2 regions of the Pseudarthrobacter sp. S9 genome follow, and region 1 is predicted to be linked to the other one. Evidence: riboswitches for the same ligand, from Rfam matches in the RefSeq annotation. Region 1 holds a riboswitch; the other holds the start of a gene.
What was found. A riboswitch is a leader RNA that binds a small molecule or an ion and turns the genes downstream of it on or off. The one in region 1 is predicted to bind glycine.
Positions count from the first base shown of each region.

Region 1 (5,016 bases):
GAGCTGTACTTGAGCGGCATCTGCCAGCCGCCGAAGTCCGTGAAGGAGGCGCCGAACTTCTTGTGCTCTTCGTAAAGGGCCGTGTACTTCTCAGTCATCGTTGGCTGTCCTTAGTTGGCGGAGTCGTCGGAGTGGTCCTCGAACGCCTCGAGGGGTGGGCAGGAGCAGATCAGGTTGCGGTCGCCGGCGGCGCCGTCGATCCGGCCGACCGGAGGGAAGTACTTGTCCTGCTTCAGGTGGTGGACCGGGAAGACGGCCTGCTCGCGCGGGTACTCACGCGCCCAGTCTGTGCTGATGACGGCGGCGGCGGTGTGCGGTGCGTTGCGCAGCGGGCTGTTCTCGATGGTGAAGTCGCCGTCGGCGACCTGGTCGATTTCGGCACGGATTGACACCATGGCCTGGATGAAGCGGTCGATCTCCACCAGGTCCTCGGACTCGGTGGGCTCCACCATGAGGGTGCCGGCCACCGGGAACGCCAGGGTGGGGGCGTGGAAGCCGTAGTCGATCAGGCGCTTGGCGACGTCCTCGGCGGTCACGCCGGTCCTGGCCGTGAGTTCGCGCAGGTCCAGGATGCACTCGTGGGCGACGAGCCCACCTTCGCCTGTGTACAGGACCGGGAAGAAGTCGTTCAGGCGCGCCGCGATGTAGTTGGCCGCGAGCAGCGCGGACTTGGTGGCGTCGGTCAGGCCCTTGCCGCCCATGAGCTTCACGTAGGCCCAGGAGATCGGCAGGACGCCGGCGGAGCCGTAGCGGGAGGCGGAGATCGGGGTGCCGTCGGCGCCGTTGGCCGGATCCGCGGCGTTGCCCGGCATGAAGGGCGCCAAGTGGGCCTTGGCTGCCACCGGTCCGACGCCGGGGCCGCCGCCGCCGTGCGGGATGCAGAAGGTCTTGTGCAGGTTCAGGTGGGAGACGTCGCCGCCGAACAGGCCGGGCTGGGCCAGGCCCACGAGCGCGTTGAGGTTGGCGCCGTCGATGTAGACCTGGCCGCCGGCGGCGTGGACGGCGTCGCAGACCTCGCGCACATCGGCGTCGTACACGCCGTGGGTGGACGGGTAGGTGATCATGATGGCGGACAGGGCGTCCTTGCTGGCCTCGATCTTGGCGGTGAGGTCGGCGTGGTCGATCGTGCCGTCGGCGGCGGTGGCAACCACGACCACCTTCATGCCGGCGAGCACTGCGGAGGCGGCGTTGGTGCCGTGGGCCGAGGCCGGGATGAGGCAGACGTTGCGCTGGGCGTCGCCGCGGGAGAGGTGGTAGCCGCGGATGGCCAGCAGGCCCGCGAGCTCGCCCTGCGATCCCGCGTTGGGCTGGATGGAGACCTGGTCGTAGCCGGTGATCTCGGTCAGCTGGGCTTCCAGGTCCTCGATCAGTTCGCGCCAGCCGGCGGTCTGGGAGTCCGGGGCGAAGGGGTGGATGGAGGCGAACTCGGGCCAGGAGATGGCTTCCATCTCGGCCGTGGCGTTCAGCTTCATGGTGCAGGAGCCCAGCGGGATCATGGTCCGGTCCAGGGCCAGGTCGCGGTCCGAGAGGCGGCGGATGTAGCGCAGCAGCTGGGTCTCGGAGCGGTGCGTGCTGAACACCGGGTGCTGCAGGTAGTCCGAGGTGCGTACGACGGCGGCGTCCAGGCCGAAGCCGGAAACGTCCGCCGCTGTGTCCGCGGCCGTGGCGCCGAAGGCGGCGACGACGTCGGCGACGATGGCCGCCGTCGTGGCCTCATCGGCGGAGATGCCGACCGTGTCCGCGTCGATGGCCCGCAGGTTGATGCCCTTGGCCTCGGCGGCGGCGATGATCTGCTCCGCCCTGCCCGGGACGGAGACGGTGACGGTGTCGAAGAACGAGGTGTGCAGCACGTCCAGGCCGGCGGCCTTGAGCGAGGCGGCGATGCTCCGGGCGTGTCCGTGGGTGGTCTCGGCGATGGCCTTGAGGCCGTCCGGGCCGTGGTAGACGGCGTAGAAGGACGCCACGATGGCCAGCAGCGCCTGGGCGGTGCAGATGTTGGAGGTGGCCTTCTCGCGGCGGATGTGCTGCTCGCGGGTCTGCAGTGCCAGGCGGTAGGCCGGGACACCGGCGTTATCCTTGGACACGCCGACGAGGCGGCCGGGCATGGACCGTTCGAGGCCCTTCTGGACGGCCATGTAGGCGGCGTGCGGGCCGCCGAAGAACAGCGGGACGCCGAAGCGCTGGGCGGATCCGACGGCGATGTCGGCGCCCTGCTCGCCCGGGGAGGTGATGAGCGTCAGGGACAGCAGGTCCGCTGCGACGGTCACGAGGGCGCCGCGTTCCTTGGCGTCGGCGATGATCGGGGCGTGGTCGAACACGCGGCCGGAGACACCGGGCTGCTGGAGGACGACACCGTTGATGACGCCGTCGGGCAGTCCCTTGGAGAGGTCGGCGACCTCGACTTCGAAGCCGAGGGCCTCGGCGCGGCCCTTGACGATCGCGATGGTCTGCGGCAGGCAGTCGGCGTCGAGGACGGTCTTGCCGTCATGGGCCGTCTTATTCTTGTTGGCGCGACGCATCATCAGCACGGCCTCGGCCACGGCGGTGGCTTCATCCAGCAGGGAGGCATTGGCGATCGGCAGGCCCACCAGGTCCTGGACCATGGTCTGGAAGTTCAGCAGCGCCTCAAGCCGGCCCTGCGAGATTTCCGGCTGGTACGGGGTGTAGGCGGTGTACCAGGCCGGCGCCTCGAGGATGTTCCGGCGGATGACGGCCGGGGTGAGGGTGTCATAGTAGCCCTGCCCGATCATCTGCACGGCGGTCTTGTTCTTCGCGGCCAGCATGCGCAGCTCGGCGAGGACCTCCACTTCACTGAGGGCTTCGGCCAGCCGCAGCGGTGAGTCCTGCCGGATGTCCTTGGGAACGGCGGTGTCCACCAGCGCATCGACGGTGTCGTAGCCGACAGCCTTCAGCATGGCGTCGACGTCGGACTGGCGGCGGGCGCCGATGTGCCGGTCAACGAAGGACGTGGAGGCGGAAGTAACAGTCACAAGGAACTCCATAACTCAGGCGGCGCAGGGTACGCCACAGTGATTCGGGTTCCTCCCCGCTCTGTATTGGACCTGAGAGTTTCCGCGCAGCCGTGCGTTTGCAGGGCTCCGCTTGCACCGTCGGTGAGCACAGCATGTCAGAGGACAGCCTGCTACTTTCCAGAGTTGCCTTGCCGCGGCGGTACATGGGCCTGAGAGATTCCTGGGGAGGGTTTGCTCCTACGGCGCCTGCTTGTACCTACAAGCAGAACTCTCCCGCCGCAGATCAAAGGCATATTCAATTGCTCGTGACAACAGTCACAGCTCCCATTGTCCTACGCCGGGCCCGCGTCCGCAAACCGCCGGGCGTCCGGGTTACGCCGGGCGTGAGGCGCGTCCGGCCCGACGGGCCCCTCAGCCGCGCAGCCGCTCGACGGCGGCCAGGAGGCTCTCGACGTCGGCGTCGACTTCGGGGAGTTGGCCGCCCGGGCCGCGGGTGAGCATGGCATTGAAGTACAGCCCGTCCCCCATGTACAGGACGGCTTTGGCCATGCCAGGCCCGACGTCGCCCGCCAACAGGTCCAGCCAGCTCGCCTGTCCGGCGGCGAAGCGGCGCAGGGTCTCCTCGTGCGCCACCTCGGCCAGCCGCGTGGCGGCCACGAAAACCCGGTCCATCGCGGTGCCCGCCCACACAGAGGACTTGATGAAATACGCCGCGGCACCCTGCGGAGCAGCCGCCATGGCCTTGAGATCCTCCGCGAGGAGCCGGTCCAGCCGTTCGAGCAGCACGGAGATCATCGCCTCCTTGGTCGGGAAATGATAGAGCAGGCCGCCTTTGGAGACGCCCGCCCGCTTCGCGACGGCATCCAGCGTCGCGGCGCGTTCACCCTCCTCGATCAGCAGGGATTCGAAGGCGTCAAGGACGGCTTCGCGGGCGACGGGTTTTCTGGGCATGGTTCCTATCATGCCCGTGTCGGCGTGCATTTCTTAACTTTACCGTCCAGACGGTATAGTTATCTTTTATGAGCAACGCATCCATTACCGCGAGCCGCACCAGCATCGGTACGGGCACCCAGTCGGGCAGCCGCCCGCGGGCACCGTGGCGCGACTGGCTGGCCCTGGCCCTGCTGATGTTCCCGGTACTCCTGGTGGCCGTGGACAACACCGCCCTGACCTTCGCCCTGCCGGCCATCGCCCGCAGCCTCGATGCCTCCGGCTTGGAACTGCTCTGGATTGTCGACACCTACCCCCTGGCCCTCGCCGGATTGCTTGTGGCGATGGGCAGCCTGGGCGACCGGATCGGCCGGCGCAAGCTCCTCTTCATCGGCAGCACCGGCTTCGCGGCCGTCTCGGCCGCCACCGCGTTCGCACCAAGCGCCGAATGGCTGATTGCCGGCCGGGCGGGGCTTGGTTTCTTCGGCGCCATGCTGATGCCCTCCACCCTGTCCTTGATCCGCAACATTTTCCCGGAGCCCAACCGGCGCAGGCTGGCGGTGGCCATCTGGGCGGCCGGCTTCTCCGGCGGCGCAGCCCTCGGCCCGATTGCCGGCGGCTGGCTCGTGGAGCACTTCTGGTGGGGAGCCGTCCTGCTGGTGGCAGTGCCGATCATCCTGCCGCTGGTGCTGCTCGGCCCGGCCCTGATTCCGGAATCCCGCGACCCCAAACCCGGCCGGGTGGACGTGCCCAGCATCATCCTGTCGCTGCTGGTCATGGTGCCGGTGGTCTACGGCGTCAAGGCACTCGCCTCCCACGGCCTGGCGTTCGAGCCCCTCACCAGCATCGGCCTGGGCCTGGTCATGGGGTACATGTTCATCCGCCGCCAGCAGGCCCTGGCCCGCGGGGGCACCACGGCCCCGATGCTGGATGTCAGCCTCTTCGGCAACAGGGTCTTCAGCACCGCCATCACCGCCAACGTCCTGGCGCTGTTCTCCTACAACGGCTTCATCCTGTTCCTGGCCCAGCACCTGCAGCTGATCGAGGGCCAGTCCCCCTCCGCGTCCGGCGTCGCCATGGTCCCGGCCCTCATCGCCACCGTCGCGGCAGGCCT
Region 1 covers NZ_CP189576.1:1,124,320-1,129,335, forward strand. Annotated here, with positions in the region: gene gcvT (glycine cleavage system aminomethyltransferase GcvT) at 1-98, opposite strand, end outside; gene gcvP (aminomethyl-transferring glycine dehydrogenase) at 111-3,002, opposite strand; glycine riboswitch at 3,042-3,158, opposite strand; glycine riboswitch at 3,160-3,258, opposite strand; gene ACQCSY_RS05240 (TetR/AcrR family transcriptional regulator) at 3,384-3,923, opposite strand; gene ACQCSY_RS05245 (MFS transporter) at 3,992-5,016, shown strand, end outside.

Region 2 (5,016 bases), 1.3 Mb from region 1:
GGAATTGCTCATGGTGTTGATGGCGCCTGCGCCGGGGGTGAAGCTGATCAGGACGCCGGCGCCGGCCAGGGCCAGCCAAAGGGAGGGTTGCACCAGCCAAGTTTACGCGGGAGGCGCGCCGATTTACCGCGCTTCAGCCGCTAGCCGGTCCGGAGGCCGTAGGTGAGAACCATGTTTCCTTTGCTGGTCTGCTGCGATTCCTGGAGTTCCAGCCTTGTCAGAGGGTCGCCGTCTTCAAAGAGCCGCCGGCCCTTTCCCGCAATCACGGGATGGACCATCAGCGTCAAGGAGTCGAGGAGGCCCGCGAACAGAAGCTGGCGGACCGGGGAGATGCTGCCGAACACGCCGATCTCGCCGCCGTCGCTGTTCTTGAGCGCGGCCACGAAGTCCTCCAGGGGGCCCTCGATAAGGCGGGAATTCTGCCACCCGAGCTCGCCGGACAGGGTCCTGGAGGCGACATACTTCCGCAGGGGATTGATGAAGTCTCCGAAAGGATCTCCGCTTGCGGCACTGGGCCAGTACCCTGCCCACTCCTGGTACCCGACGCGGCCGAGGATGGCGGTGTCCACCCGGCCAATCATCTGGCCCATCCCGGCGCCGAGCTCATCATCAAAGCTGTCGAACTGCCAGAGATTGGGGGCTTCGACCACACCGTCCACGGAGTAGAAAAGGCCGGCCGTCAATTTGCGCATTGGTGTTCTCCTCAGAGGGTGAGTCCTTCCTGCACCCTATCGGCAGATCGGAAGGCAGGGAATGATCCGCGGGGGAAAACCTTCCGGGGCTGCCCCGGACGACGGCGCGGTGCCGCCGGCCGGGGCAGCGTCCGGCTGGCCGGGCCAGCCGCGCGGATCAGCCGTTGGAGCTGGAGCCGTCCGTGGCGGGGGCGCTGGAGTCTGCGGGACCCCTGCCGCCGCCGGGGCGGCCCTGGCCCTGCTCCTGCGTTCCGGTGACGGTGAAGTTCTCATCGAGCAGGACGGTGGCCTGGGTGCCGTCGGCCTTCGTGATGTGGGCTTCGTAGGTGGCGCCGTCGGCGTCGGTCTCCATCCGCTCGATTGTCGCATCAGGTTGGGCTGCCTTCACGGCCGCCTCGACCTTGGCGGCGTTGTCCCCGGTGAGGATCTCCTCCGTCTTGCCGTTCGCCTGGTGCTGCCCACGCGGGCCGGCGGTGCCGCCGTCGGGCATTCCGTATCCGTTGCCGTAACCGCTTGCGGCGGTGGCGGGGCTCGACGACGAGGTGCCGGTGGCGTCGTCGGCCATCGCGGGGAGGGCTGCCGCCCCGATGGCGCCGCCGCTGATGACCGCGGCGAGCATGATGCCCGCGGTGGTCTTGTTGATCTTTGCCATGTGAAACTCCTTTGCTGGGGCCCGGATCCCGGGCCGGCCGAGGTTTCGGCCTGGGACCAGCTTCAGCTGTGGAGTTATCGCCGCGCTTTCCGGTGGCTGTGCCCGTGCTGTGAGTGCCTGTGGGGTCTGCCCGGAGTTGGGGTCTGACCCCACATCGATTGCTCCGCAACGGCCCTTTTGGGGGCTCAGAAGGGCCGTTGCGGAGCAGTCGATGGGTAGGACGACGACGTCCATGATGACGCGCCCCTTGATCTTCTCCGCCACGCCGCGCTAGACGCGGTTGCTCCCCGTGACACTGGCGGTCACCCCGGGCTTCGCTGTCTCAGCGTTCATTCGAGATTCCCTGGTTAGCGCCGACGTGGACAAGGGCTTCGGCTTGCTGGCTATGGAGCCCGGGCAGGATGTCCAGGCTGTTAAAGCTGTAAAGATGGACTCCGGCCACGAAGTTGCGCATCAGAGCCAGTTCGGAGATCAGGCTTTCTGGCGAGTATCTGTTACCCACCAGGAGGCGGCGGGACAGCGGGCCCTGACGGCTGAGGAACTTCAGTGATGTGCCGACTCCGATCTTCCTTGCCAGTGGAATGAGTTCGCTCCGTGCGATGGGACCGGCTACGCCCGCCCAGACCGGCAGCTGAAACCCTTCTCGTCTCAGAAGCTGCACGTAGCCGCTGATCTTGGGTGCTGCAAAGCACATTTGCGTCACCACGTGGGAGGCCAGATGCTGTTTGTCGAGCAGCGAATCAAGCAGACGCAGTTGACTGACCTGCGGATGGCCTTCGGGGTACCCGGCCACTCCAATTGACATGCTGCCTCCCGATATGTCTGCGATGTCCTCCATGAGTGAAATGCTCGACTCATAAGGGCCGGCATAGTGGGGGGCATCACCGGCAATCGCGAATACCTCAGTTATTCCGGCGACTTCGCAGTCCCTCAGTATGCCTGCGAGCTGTGAACGGTCGCTCAGGCTCCGTGCGGCCAAATGCGGAACTACTCGGTATCCGTGGGAAGCCAACTGAAGCGCAGTGCGCATTGTCCGTCCGACTCCGTGATGCGGCAGGCATGTCACAGTGACCGTCGCGGAAGTGGGAAGCAGTGCATTGATCCTGGTGACTATTTCGTCCCCAGGGATTATTTCCATGCGGGTGGGAAGAACGGTGTCGATGTCGGCCTGGCGACGCGCGTCGAGATGCCGATCGGCAAAGTTTGATGAAAGTGATGGAACCGTCATGAGGAACTCCAGGGTATGGCCGGCGCTATATGCGCCGGAGCGGACCGGGTTCCTCCCCGCTCTGTATTGGACCTGAGAGATTCCGCGCAGCCATGATTTCGCAGGGGCTCCGCTTGCACCGTCGGTGAGTCCGGGCTTTCGCCTGACTGCTTTCCAGAGTTGCCTCGCCGTGGCGGTACATGGGCCTGAGAGATTCCTGGGGAGGATTTGCTCCTACGGCGCCTGCCCGGTTGATGACTGGGAGGACTCTCCCGCCACGGTTCGAAAGGCATATTCAGTTGTGTCAAGGTCGGACCCGCAGATCCGTGGCACCGGCAGCCACGCGTCTCTTGACGCGAAGCCGCCGGCGCCCAGAGAGCCCACGAACACCCGCTGGCCGTACCATTCCAGTACGGAATAGACTGGGGCCCGCAGGAAATCGAGGGAGCGGGAGGAGTCAGGTATCTTCTGGTTCTGGAAGCGGAGTCAGCGAAGGACGACTGTCCGGTTCCCTGACAAAATGATTCTTCCCTCAGAGTGCCAACGTACTGCGTTTGTGAGTGCTTTACATTCGGCGTCCCTGCCGACCGTCACGAGGTCTGAGGGGCTGAAGGTGTGGTCGACCTCGATCACCTGCTGGGCAATGATGGGTCCCTCATCCAGCTCCGAATTTACGTAGTGCGCCGTTGCGCCGACTGTTTTGACTCCCCGTTCGTAGGCCTGGTGATAGGGCTTGGCGCCCTTGAAGCTGGGCAGGAAGGAGTGGTGGATGTTGATGGCCTTGCCGGCGAGCCGGGCCGTAAGGTTGTCGCTGAGAACCTGCATGTAGCGGGCCAGGACGACCAGCTCAACATTGTATGTGTCTACTAGTTCGAGCAGCTCGGATTCCGCTTCTTGCTTTGTTTCCTGGCTCACGGGGATGTGGTGGAACGGGATTCCGTGCCAGGTGACAAGATCCTCATGGTCTTGGTGGTTGGATACAACCGCGACGATCTCGACTGGCAGTTCGCCGCTGCGGGCGCGGAAGAGCAGATCGTTAAGGCAGTGGCCATACTTGGAGACCATGACCAGGATTCGTTGCTTTCGGTCATGGGGCTCCAGTCGCCAATTCATTTCCCATTTTGCAGCCACCGGAGCGAAATCCTGTCGGAGTTCTTCGCGGGTTGAGACGCTGCCAGTTGAGATGAAGTGCACCCTCATGAAGAAGTGCCCTTCTTTTTGGTCGCCGAACTGTTTGATGTCGATGATGTAGCAGCTGTGGTCCAGGAGAAATTCGGCAACTGAGTGAACAATCCCGGGCGATTCGGCGCAGTCGAGTGTGAGCACATACTCCGCGGTCACCGCCTCCGAGCGATCGAGTGCCGGGCTGTTGGACTGTGCTGTCGTTTCTGTCCTCATTGTCCGTCAACCGTGACTTTGCCAAGGAGCTCCGGGGCAGCATTTTGCTCCGACCGGAGCTCGTCCTGGAACGTCGCGTAGCGGGCCAGATGGGCGGGACGGCGGCGCAGGACGGACCAGGCGATGCCGAGCACGATAAACCAGACCGGCGTGACCAGCAGTGCGGTGAGCGTGTCTGCCTGGGTGGTCAGCGTCCAGAGCACGAAAGCGAAGAACGCGAAGACCACCCACACCATCGGGATGCCGCCGGGCATCTTGAACTTGGACTCGGCATGCAGCTGCGGGCGGCGCTTGCGGAAGGCGAGGTAGCTGGCCAGGATGATCGACCAGACAAAGACGAAGCAGACCGCGGACACGGTGGTGACCATGTCAAACGCCTTGCCGATGTCCTGTCCGGCATACATCAGCACGACGCCGGAGAGCAGCAGAACACAGGACAGGAACAGGGCGTTGCGGGGAACCTTGCGGCGGGAAAGGCCACCGAAAAGGGCCGGCGCGTCACCCTCCTGGGCCAGGCCATAGACCATGCGGGACGTGGAGTAGATGCCGGAGTTGGCCGAGGACATAGCCGAGCTGAGCACCACCAGGTTGACCACCGTGGCGGCGGCGCCCAGGCCGGCCAGCGAGAACATGGCAATGAACGGGCTGTGCCCGGCGGCGAACTGGGTCCAGGGCGTGACGGACATCAGGATGATCAGGGCGCCCACGTAGAAGAGCAGCACACGCACCGGGATGGAGTTGATGGCCTTGGGCAGGTTCTTCTCCGGGTCCTTGGCCTCTGCGGCCGTGGTGCCCACCAGCTCAATGCCTACAAACGCGAAGACGGCAATCTGGAAGCCGGCCACGAAGCCCATGAACTCGTTCGGGAAGAAGCCGCCATGGCTCCACAGGTTGGTGAAGCTGGCCGGTCCGGCGTCGGACTGGAACCCGCTGAAGATCATGAACAGACCCACCACGATCAGCGCCGCAATGGCGATGATCTTGATGAGGGCGAACCAGAACTCGGTCTCACCGAAAGCCTTCACGGTGGTCAGGTTCAGCAGCAGCAGGATGGCGATGGTGGCCAG
Region 2 covers NZ_CP189576.1:2,409,016-2,414,031, forward strand. Annotated here, with positions in the region: gene ACQCSY_RS11495 (LysE family transporter) at 1-93, opposite strand, end outside; gene ACQCSY_RS11500 (dihydrofolate reductase family protein) at 141-692, opposite strand; gene ACQCSY_RS11505 (hypothetical protein) at 850-1,344, opposite strand; gene ACQCSY_RS11510 (methylenetetrahydrofolate reductase) at 1,667-2,572, opposite strand; glycine riboswitch at 2,736-2,836, opposite strand; gene purU (formyltetrahydrofolate deformylase) at 3,038-3,949, opposite strand; gene cycA (D-serine/D-alanine/glycine transporter) at 3,946-5,016, opposite strand, start outside.
Region 2: linked by a shared signal. The riboswitch ahead of ACQCSY_RS11510 (methylenetetrahydrofolate reductase) and the one ahead of gcvP (aminomethyl-transferring glycine dehydrogenase) in region 1 are both predicted to bind glycine.